3 regions of the Pseudomonas sp. 05N432 genome follow, and region 2 is predicted to be linked to each of the others. Evidence: predicted binding sites of a transcription regulator. Region 2 holds the regulator's gene; each other region holds the start of a gene.

Region 1 (3,237 bases), on a different contig from region 2:
TTTCGTAAAGTATTCGTTACGGATGAGTGGCTGTGGCGTAGGTATTGAGATTTTCAGGTTTGAAAAGGCCTTGGGCTGTCACATAATCTTGACGACAAACTTCGCGCCTTGGCAGAAAAATCCTCGCCACGCGCCTCATTTACCATCGTTCAGGCCTTTATATGCGTATCAAAGTCCACTGCCAGAACCGCATCGGTATCCTGCGCGACATTCTCAACCTGTTGGTGGAGTACGGGATCAACGTAGCTCGAGGTGAGGTCGGCGGCGAACATGGCAACGCGATCTACCTGCATTGCCCGAACCTGATCAATCTTCAGTTCCAGGCACTGCGTCCGAAGTTCGAGGCCATCGCCGGTGTGTTCGGCGTCAAACGCGTAGGGCTGATGCCCAGCGAGCGTCGGCATATGGAGCTGAATGCCTTGCTCGGCGCACTGGAGTTTCCGGTGCTGTCGATCGACATGGGCGGCTCGATCGTCGCGGCCAACCGCGCCGCCGCGCAATTGCTCGGGGTGCGGGTGGACGAGGTGCCGGGCATTCCTTTGTCGCGGTATGCCGAGGACTTCGATCTGCCGGAGCTGGTACGCGCCAACAAGTCGCGGATCAATGGTTTGCGCGTCAAGGTCAAGGGCGACGTGTTCCTGGCCGATATCGCGCCGTTGCAATCGGAGCATGACGACAGCGAGGCCATGGCCGGTGCGGTGCTGACGCTGCACCGGGCGGACCGGGTCGGCGAACGCATCTATAACGTGCGCAAGCAGGAGTTGCGCGGTTTCGACAGCATCTTCCAGAGTTCTAAAGTCATGGCCGCGGTGGTGCGTGAAGCGCGGCGCATGGCGCCACTGGATGCGCCGCTGCTGATTGAGGGTGAGACCGGCACCGGTAAAGAACTGTTAGCCCGCGCCTGTCACCTGGCCAGCCCACGCGGGCAGTCGCCATTGATGGCGCTTAATTGCGCCGGGCTGCCGGAGTCGATGGCCGAGACCGAGCTGTTCGGTTATGGCCCGGGGGCGTTCGAAGGGGCGCGGGCCGAAGGCAAGCTCGGGCTGCTGGAGTTGACGGCGGGCGGTACGTTGTTTCTCGATGGTGTGGGGGAAATGAGTCCGCGCTTGCAGGTGAAATTGCTGCGGTTCTTGCAGGACGGTTGCTTCCGTCGGGTCGGCAGTGATGAAGAGGTTTACCTGGATGTGCGGGTGATCTGCGCCACCCAGGTCGATTTGTCTGAACTGTGTGCCCGCGGTGAATTCCGTCAGGATCTTTACCATCGCTTGAATGTGCTTTCACTGCATATTCCGCCGCTGCGTGAATGCCTCGACGGTCTGACGCCGCTGGTCGAGCACTTCCTCGATCAGGCCAGTCGGCAGATTGGTTGTCCACTACCGAAGCTGGCACCGGCGGCGATGGAGCGGCTCAGCCATTACCACTGGCCGGGCAACGTCCGGCAGTTGGAGAACGTGCTGTTTCAGGCGGTTTCGCTGTGTGACGGCGGCACGGTCAAGGCAGAGCATATTCGCCTGCCGGATTACGGCGTGCGCCAGCCTCTGGGGGATTTCTCGCTGGAAGGCGGGCTGGACGAGATTGTCGGGCGTTTCGAAAAGGCGGTGCTGGAGCGGCTGTATGCCGAGTACCCGAGCAGTCGCCTTTTGGGCAAGCGCCTCGGGGTTTCTCATACCACTATCGCCAACAAACTACGTGAGTATGAAGTCGGCAAGACCGAATCATAGCCAAAAACTGTATTGGCTCTGGTGGTCTCTTCGCGAGCAAGCCCGCTCCTACAGGGGAATACATTCCAAATGTGGGAGCGGGCTTGCTCGCGAAGGCGGCAGTGCAGGCAACCTTAGTATCAGCCTTTGCCACCTACCGGCATAACACCGCCGGTTTTTCGACTTCGATACATTTCAAATTTCCCCTCGTTAACCCTCAAGTCCTTTGTTTGCCGGGCCGCAAGCCGCCAGAAAAAAGTTGGTCTGCAAATTGCTTGAGGCTCTGCAGTACAGCGGTGGGCGGCAAACGTCCGACATGCAGAGGAAAGACTGTGGACAAGTACCTTTATGTGGCAATGACCGGCGCCAGCCAGAACGCACTGGCGCAAAAGGCTCATGCCAACAACCTGGCGAACATCTCCACCAACGGTTTTCAGAAAGACCTGGAGCAGGCGCGGTCGATGCCGGTGTTTGGCGACAGCTTTCCGGCGCGAGCGTTTGCCCTGTCCGAACGTCCGGCCACCGACTTCTCGCCTGGCGCGATGATTGAAACCGGTCGCGACCTCGATGTAGCGGTTCAGGGCAGCGGCTGGATTGCCGTACAGAATCCGAACGGTGGTGAAAGCTATGTGCGCACCGGCAGCCTGAATGTCGACGCCCTGGGCGTGTTGCGCGCCGGCAACGGCATGCCAGTCATGGGCAACGGTGGCCCGATTGCCGTGCCGCCCGAGCAGAAAATCGAAGTCGGCCAGGACGGCACCATCAGCATTCGGTCAATGGGTGAAGGTCCGCGCGTCATCGCAGAAATCGACCGCATCAAGCTGGTCAACCCGGACATCAAGAACATGACCAAAGGTCTGGACGGTTCGATCCATACCGCCGACGGCAAGCCGGCGCCGGTCGATGCCAATGTGCAACTGGTGTCGGGCTTCCTTGAATCGAGCAACGTCAACGCCGTTGAAGAGATGACCTCGGTGTTGGCCTTGTCCAAGCAATTCGAGCTGCACATCAAGATGATGAACACCGCCAAAGACGACGACCAGGCCATGGCTCGGGTCTTGCAGATCAGCTAATTATCAGAACGTCGCGCCGTAAAACAGGCGCACGAGGAGAATTGAATGCTTCCGGCTCTATGGGTTGCCAAAACAGGTCTGTCCGCCCAGGACACCAACCTGACGACTATTTCCAACAACCTGGCAAACGTATCGACCACGGGTTTCAAGCGTGACCGTGCCGAGTTCCAGGACTTGTTGTACCAGATCAAGCGTCAGCCAGGCGCCCAGTCGACTCAGGACAGCGCACTGCCGTCGGGTCTGCAATTGGGTACCGGTGTGCGCATTGTCGGCACTCAGAAAAACTTCACCGCCGGTAGCCTGCAAACCACCGACCAGCCGCTGGACATGGCGGTCGACGGTCGCGGTTTCTTCCAGATCCTGCAGCCGGATGGCACGACCGCCTACACCCGTGACGGTACGTTCCACCTGGACTCCAATGGCCAGATCGTCAACGCCAGCGGCTTCGCCCTGGAGCCGGCCAT
Region 2 (3,237 bases):
CATCCTGCATGGCCAGACCCGGCACTTCACGGGCGATCAGGTTGGCAATTTGTTCGAGGGCTTTCTTTTTACTGCCGCCCGGCACGTTCACCAAGGAACGGCCGGGGGTCAGGATGTTTTCAAGTCGGATCATGGGTTGGGAGTGTTAACGACCGGTCGCGCCCTGGAGGAGGCTCTGGGTCTTTTCCTTATGCTTTTTGAGTTGTTTATCCAGCTTGTCGGTCAGGGCGTCGATCGCGGCATACATGTCGTTATGCTCAGCGTTGGCGACCACTTCTCCACCGGGGATATGCAGCGTGGCTTCGATTTTCTGCAGCAGCTTCTCGACGGTCAACGTGACCTGCACATTGGTGATCTTGTCGAAATGCCTTTCTAATCGGTCGAGCTTTTCGCCGATGTAGATGCGCAGGGGTTCGGTCACTTCCAGTTGGTGTCCACTGATGTTGACTTGCATACAGCTTCTCCTTCGTTGCCAGTGCATAAGGCGGCAGGCTGGCTTGCCTGCCACTAGAGCGTGTCCGAAAAGCTTTCGAACACACCCTGGAACGCTATGGCGTAGCCCGTCACATCAACCGCTTGCGTTCGCTCGAAGGCGCGATCCCCAGGGACTCGCGGTACTTGGCGACGGTGCGGCGGGCCACCTGAATGCCTTGTGCCTCCAGTAAACCAGCGATCTTGCTGTCACTCAACGGCTTTTTCTGATTTTCCGCGGCAACCAGTTTTTTGATGATCGCGCGGATCGCTGTGGACGAGCATTCACCGCCTTCAGAGGTACTGACATGGCTGGAGAAAAAATATTTCAGTTCATAAATACCGCGTGGGGTATGCATGAATTTTTGCGTGGTCACTCGTGAAATCGTCGACTCGTGCATGCCGACCGCTTCCGCGATGTCATGCAGGACCAACGGCTTCATGGCTTCATCGCCGTACTCAAGGAAGCCGCGCTGGTGCTCGACGATCTGGGTGGCGACTTTCATCAGGGTTTCGTTGCGGCTTTGCAGGCTCTTGATGAACCAGCGCGCTTCCTGCAACTGATTGCGCATGAAGGTGTTATCGGCGCTGGTGTCGGCGCGACGGACGAAGCCGGCGTACTGCGGGTTGACGCGCAGGCGCGGAACCGACTCCTGGTTCAGCTCCACCAGCCAGCGCTCGTTGTCTTTGCGCACGATGACGTCGGGAACCACGTACTCGGCTTCGCTGGATTCGATCTGCGAGCCCGGACGCGGGTTGAGGCTCTGCACCAGTTCGATGACCTGGCGCAGCTCATCTTCCTTGAGCTTCATGCGGCGCATCAACTGGCTGTAGTCGCGGCTGCCCAGCAGGTCGATGTAATCGATTACGAGTCGCTTGGCCTCGGCCAGCCAAGGGGTTTTGGCGGGCAATTGACGCAGTTGCAGCGATAGGCATTCGCTGAGATTGCGTGCGCCGATACCGGCCGGCTCGAATTGCTGGATGCGATGCAGGACGGCTTCGATCTCGTCGAGCTCGATGTCCAGTTCTGGATCGAAGGCTTCGAGGATTTCCTCGAGGGTTTCGTCCAGGTAGCCCTGATTGTTGATGCAGTCGATCAATGTCACCGCGATCAGTCGATCGGTGTCGGACATCGGCGCCAGGTTCAATTGCCAGAGCAGATGGCTCTGCAGGCTTTCGCCTGCGGAAGTGCGAGTGGTGAAATCCCATTCGTCGTCATCGTTGCTTGGCAGGCTGCTGGCGCTGGTCTGGTAAACGTCTTCCCAGGCGGTGTCGACCGGCAGTTCGTTAGGAATGCGCTCGTTCCAGTCGCCTTCCTCGAGGTTATCGACCGTAGGCGCGGTTTCCTGGTAGGAGGGTTCCTGGATGTCGGTGTTGGGTTTCTGCTCGATATTGTCCGCCATCGGGTCGGCGTTATCGAAGTCGTCGCCTTCTTCCTGGCGTTCGAGCATTGGATTGGACTCCAGTGCCTCCTGGATTTCCTGTTGCAGGTCCAGGGTCGACAATTGGAGCAGGCGGATGGCCTGTTGCAGCTGCGGTGTCATCGTCAGCTGCTGGCCCATTCTCAAGACTAGCGATGGTTTCATGGCAGGGGCTTAACACCTTATTCGCCGGCGCACATGCGCCATCCACTACAGGGCGCCGGAGCGCCAAACATAAGCAAATTATATGCCTGAAACTGAAGTGTTTGCCTAGAGCGCTGTAACAATAAATACGTATAGTTTTATTGGGGCAAGCGCTCCGGCGACTGACCAGGCACCTCAGTGCTTACAGGCGGAACTCATGGCCCAGATACACTTCCTTGACCAGGTCGTTGGCCAGGATGGTTTCGGCGTCGCCTTCGGCGATCAGTTGGCCGTCGTTGACGATGTAGGCGGTTTCGCAGATGTCCAGGGTTTCACGAACGTTGTGGTCCGTGATCAGCACGCCGATACCCTTGGCCTTGAGGTGATGAATGATCTGCTTGATGTCGCCCACCGAAATCGGGTCCACGCCGGCGAAAGGTTCGTCGAGCAGGATGAATTTCGGCGCCGTGGCCAGGGCGCGAGCGATTTCCACACGGCGACGCTCGCCACCGGAAAGGCTCATGCCGAGGTTGTCGCGGATGTGGTTGATGTGGAATTCCTGCAGCAGGCTTTCCAGCTCTTTGCGACGACCGGCCTTGTCGAGTTCCTTGCGGGTCTCGAGGATGGCCATGATGTTGTCGGCGACCGAAAGTTTGCGGAAGATCGACGCTTCTTGTGGCAGGTAGCCGATACCCGCTCGTGCACGACCGTGCATTGGCTGGTGGCTGACGTCCAGGTCGTCGATCAGTACGCGCCCCTGATCGGCCTGGACCAGGCCCACGATCATGTAGAAGCAGGTTGTCTTGCCGGCACCGTTCGGGCCAAGCAGGCCGACGATCTGGCCGCTGTCGATCGACAGGCTGACGTCACGCACGACCTGGCGGCTCTTGTAGCTCTTGGCCAGATGCTGGGCTTTCAGAGTTGCCATTACTGGGCCTTCTGCTCGTCGGTTTTCTTTTTCGGCTGGATAACCATATCGACTCGTGGGCGCGGTGCGGTCACCGATGAACCGGTAGCGCGGCCTGCGTTAGCAACCTGCTTGACGGTGTCGTAGACGATTTTCTCGCCTTCAGTGGTGTTGCCTTCGTTGATCACCTTGGCGCGGTCGATCAGTACGATGCGGTTTTGCGAAGCATGGTACTGGATAGTCACCCCATAGCCCTGGACGGGTTTCGTGTCGGTAGGCTTTTGCAACTGCTCG
Region 3 (3,237 bases), on a different contig from region 2:
TGCAGGCGCGCGGCATGAATGCCTTCGACGATATAGGCGCTGACGCCGGACTTGATCGCCTGGCGCATCACGTCCGGGTCGTGCTCGTCGGTGAACATCACGATCGGCCGAGGCTGGTCGCGGCTGACCAGCACTACTTGCTCCAGCACATCACGGCTCGGTGACTCGGTATCGATCAGGATCACGTCCGGACGCACCGTTTCGACGCGCGCAGGCAGGTCGATGGTCAGGCCTGATTCATCGATCACCTCAAACCCGGCTTCGGTCAGCGCGGCCTTGAGCCGCCCGACCTTTTTCGCCGTGTCGTTGATCAGCAGGATACGCAACATATTTGCAGCCTCCTGTCAGCGGCGGGCGAGAAGAGCGGGGGTGTCGGCCATGGCGTGCAGCTTGAAGCTGCGGGCATACGCCGCCGGGTCCGAGCCATTCCATATTTTACCGTCGATCAACTGGCTGCTGCGCATTTCCTGATCCCGGACCGCGATCCCCAGCGCGCTGGCGGCATCGCGATAGACGCCAAGTTGCTGGACCTGACGCGCCACCTGCAGATAGTCCGGGTCTTCGCGCAGCAAGCCCCAACGCCGGAATTGAGTCATGAACCACATACCGTCGGAAAGGTACGGCAGGTTGACCTCGCCGCCGCCATGGAAGCGCAGCGCGTGAGGGTCCTGCCAGCGATTGCCCAGACCGTCGGCATAATCGCCCAGCAGGCGCGGTTCGATGCAGTCGAGCGGTGCGTCCAGGTATTCGGTAGCACTCAACAGTTGCGCGGTGCTGCGGCGGTTTTCCGTGCTTTGTTCAATGAAACGACTGGCCTCAAGGATCGCCATGACCAGCGCTCGTGCGGTGTTCGGGTATTGCTCGATGAAGGCGCGGGTGCAGCCAAGAACTTTTTCCGGGTGGTCGGGCCAGATGGTCTGGCTTGTCGCCAGGGTGAAGCCGAGGTTCTGCTTCACCGCACGGGCGCTCCAGGGTTCGCCGACGCAGAAACCGTCGATTCGTCCGGCCTGCAAGTGCGCGACCATTTGTGGCGGTGGCACCACGACGCTGTCGACATCCTGCAACGGATGGATGCCCTGGCTCGCCAGCCAGTAATACAACCACATGGCGTGGGTGCCGGTAGGGAAGGTCTGGGCGAAGGTGAGTTTTGGGCGACTTTGGTGCACGTGACGGTCCAGCGCTTCAGGACCGGTCACGCCTAGCCCTTGCAGGCCATGAGAAAGGTTGATGCTCTGGCCGTTCTGGTTCAGCCCCATCAGCACGGCCATGTCCGTCGCGGCGACGCCGCCGATGCCCAGATGCACCGCATAGATCAAACCATAGAGGCTGTGGGCGGCATCCAGTTCGCCACTGACCAGTTTGTCCCGCAGGTTGGCCCACGACGACTGGCGCTTGAGGTTCAGGGTCAACCCGTAGGGTTGGGCGAAGCCCTGAGTCGCCGCAACCACCACGGATGCGCAGTCGCTCAGGGCCATGAAACCGAGGTTGATCGCGGTCTTTTCCGGGGCATCGCTGCCATTGACCCAGGCCAGCGGTCCTGCTTCAGGTTCAGTCATCACATAAGCACCTTGCATGAAAAAAGCGCCGTACCCAGGCCCCATGTGCAAACCAGGCCAGGTGACGACGCCGTTGTCCTTTTTAATCGTTACCTGGCACGCATCCCGCCATTGGCATGGGTGCCGATGTCAGTACCAGTGCAAGGCATATGCCACTGAGGTCTGATTTCATCGCGCACCTCGCTTGCGACCCCGATGCACGGCTATAATCGCCGCCTTATTTCGCCGCCAACCGAGTCAAGCCCACCCATGTATACCCTGGCCCGCCAACTGCTGTTCAAACTCTCCCCGGAAACCTCCCACGATCTGTCCCTGGACCTGATCGGCGCAGGCGGGCGTTTGGGTCTCAATGGCTTGCTGTGCAAGGCGCCAGCGCAGTTGCCAGTGAATGTCATGGGCCTGGACTTTCCAAACCCGGTGGGGTTGGCGGCTGGTCTGGACAAGAACGGGGCGGCCATCGACGGGTTTGCGCAATTGGGTTTCGGCTTCGTCGAAATCGGCACTGTTACCCCGCGTCCGCAACCGGGCAATCCAAAGCCACGGATTTTCCGCTTGCCGCAAGCCGAGGCGATCATCAACCGCATGGGGTTCAACAACCTCGGCGTCGATCATCTGCTGGCGCGTGTGGCCGCGGCCAAATACAAGGGCGTGCTGGGGATCAACATCGGCAAGAACTTCGACACGCCGGTTGAGCGTGCGGTCGACGACTACCTGATCTGCCTGGACAAGGTCTACGCCCACGCCAGTTACGTGACGGTCAACGTCAGCTCGCCGAACACTCCGGGCCTGCGCAGCCTGCAATTTGGTGATTCGCTCAAGCAACTGCTCGAAGCCTTGCGTCAGCGCCAGGAAGACCTGGCTCAACGCCATGGCAAGCGTGTACCGCTGGCGATCAAGATCGCACCGGACATGACCGACGAAGAAACCGTTCAGGTGGCACAAGCGCTGATCGACACCGGGATGGACGCGGTGATTGCGACCAACACCACCCTGAGCCGCGTAGGCGTCGAAGGCATGGAATACGGTGACGAGGCGGGTGGCTTGTCCGGCGCACCGGTGCGCGACAAGAGTACTCACACGGTCAAGGTCCTGGCGGCCGAGCTGGCCGGGCGTTTGCCGATCATCGCGGTGGGCGGCATTACCGAAGGCAAGCATGCAGCTGAGAAAATCGCTGCGGGCGCCAGTCTGGTGCAGCTCTACTCTGGCTTCATCTATAAGGGCCCGGCGTTGATTCGCGAATCTGTAGACGCGATCGCAGCCCTGCGTTGACCTCGTAGCAGCTGCCGAGCCTGCGAGGCTGCGTTCGGCGGCGAAGCCGTCGTGAAATCAGACACCGTGGTCTTGCAGGTGCGCGGTGCATTCCGGGTTTACGACTGCTTCGCAGCCGAACGCAGCCTCGCAGGCTCGGCAGCTGCTACAGGGATTGTGGAGAAGTTGGCATAAAAAAGGGCTCCTCGAAGGAGCCCTTGGGCCGAAGCCCGCCGTCCGGAGAGGACGTGCGTGGTTAAGTCGTTACCTATTCAGATTTTCGTGTCGGAGTGTGTGCCCTGTTTTAGCCGACGGCGTGAAGTTCGTTGAGTCTATGGATTCCCGCAGTGCCGGTCATACCGTCCCAGTTGTCGCCGCGTCCTTCTCGCCAGCCGTTGATCCAGGCTTGGCGTACCGACGGTAGAGTAAAGGG

Evidence for each region. The regulator sigma-54, encoded in region 2, starts transcription at its own class of promoters, with help from an activator protein. The targets are predictions, from matches to a motif close to ANTGGCATNNANNTTGCTNT.
Region 1: a site for sigma-54 is predicted at 1,959-1,978, ahead of AC1DHT_RS12165 (flagellar basal body rod protein FlgF). Genes of this name have one in related genera too.
Region 3: a site for sigma-54 is predicted at 1,694-1,713, ahead of AC1DHT_RS25030 (CmpA/NrtA family ABC transporter substrate-binding protein). Genes of this name have one in related genera too.

Annotation. Positions count from the first base shown of each region.
Region 1 is NZ_JBFTMM010000009.1:184,674-187,910, reverse strand. It holds gene AC1DHT_RS12170 (sigma-54-dependent transcriptional regulator) at 162-1,721, shown strand; gene AC1DHT_RS12165 (flagellar basal body rod protein FlgF) at 2,033-2,773, shown strand; gene flgG (flagellar basal-body rod protein FlgG) at 2,819-3,237, shown strand, end outside.
Region 2 is NZ_JBFTMM010000014.1:69,580-72,816, reverse strand. It holds gene ptsN (PTS IIA-like nitrogen regulatory protein PtsN) at 1-133, opposite strand, end outside; gene hpf (ribosome hibernation-promoting factor, HPF/YfiA family) at 146-454, opposite strand; gene AC1DHT_RS16240 (RNA polymerase factor sigma-54) at 564-2,057, opposite strand; gene lptB (LPS export ABC transporter ATP-binding protein) at 2,239-2,964, opposite strand; gene lptA (lipopolysaccharide transport periplasmic protein LptA) at 2,964-3,237, opposite strand, start outside.
Region 3 is NZ_JBFTMM010000022.1:84,192-87,428, forward strand. It holds gene AC1DHT_RS25025 (ANTAR domain-containing response regulator) at 1-329, opposite strand, end outside; gene AC1DHT_RS25030 (CmpA/NrtA family ABC transporter substrate-binding protein) at 345-1,556, opposite strand; gene AC1DHT_RS25035 (quinone-dependent dihydroorotate dehydrogenase) at 1,806-2,825, shown strand; gene rmf (ribosome modulation factor) at 3,109-3,237, opposite strand, start outside.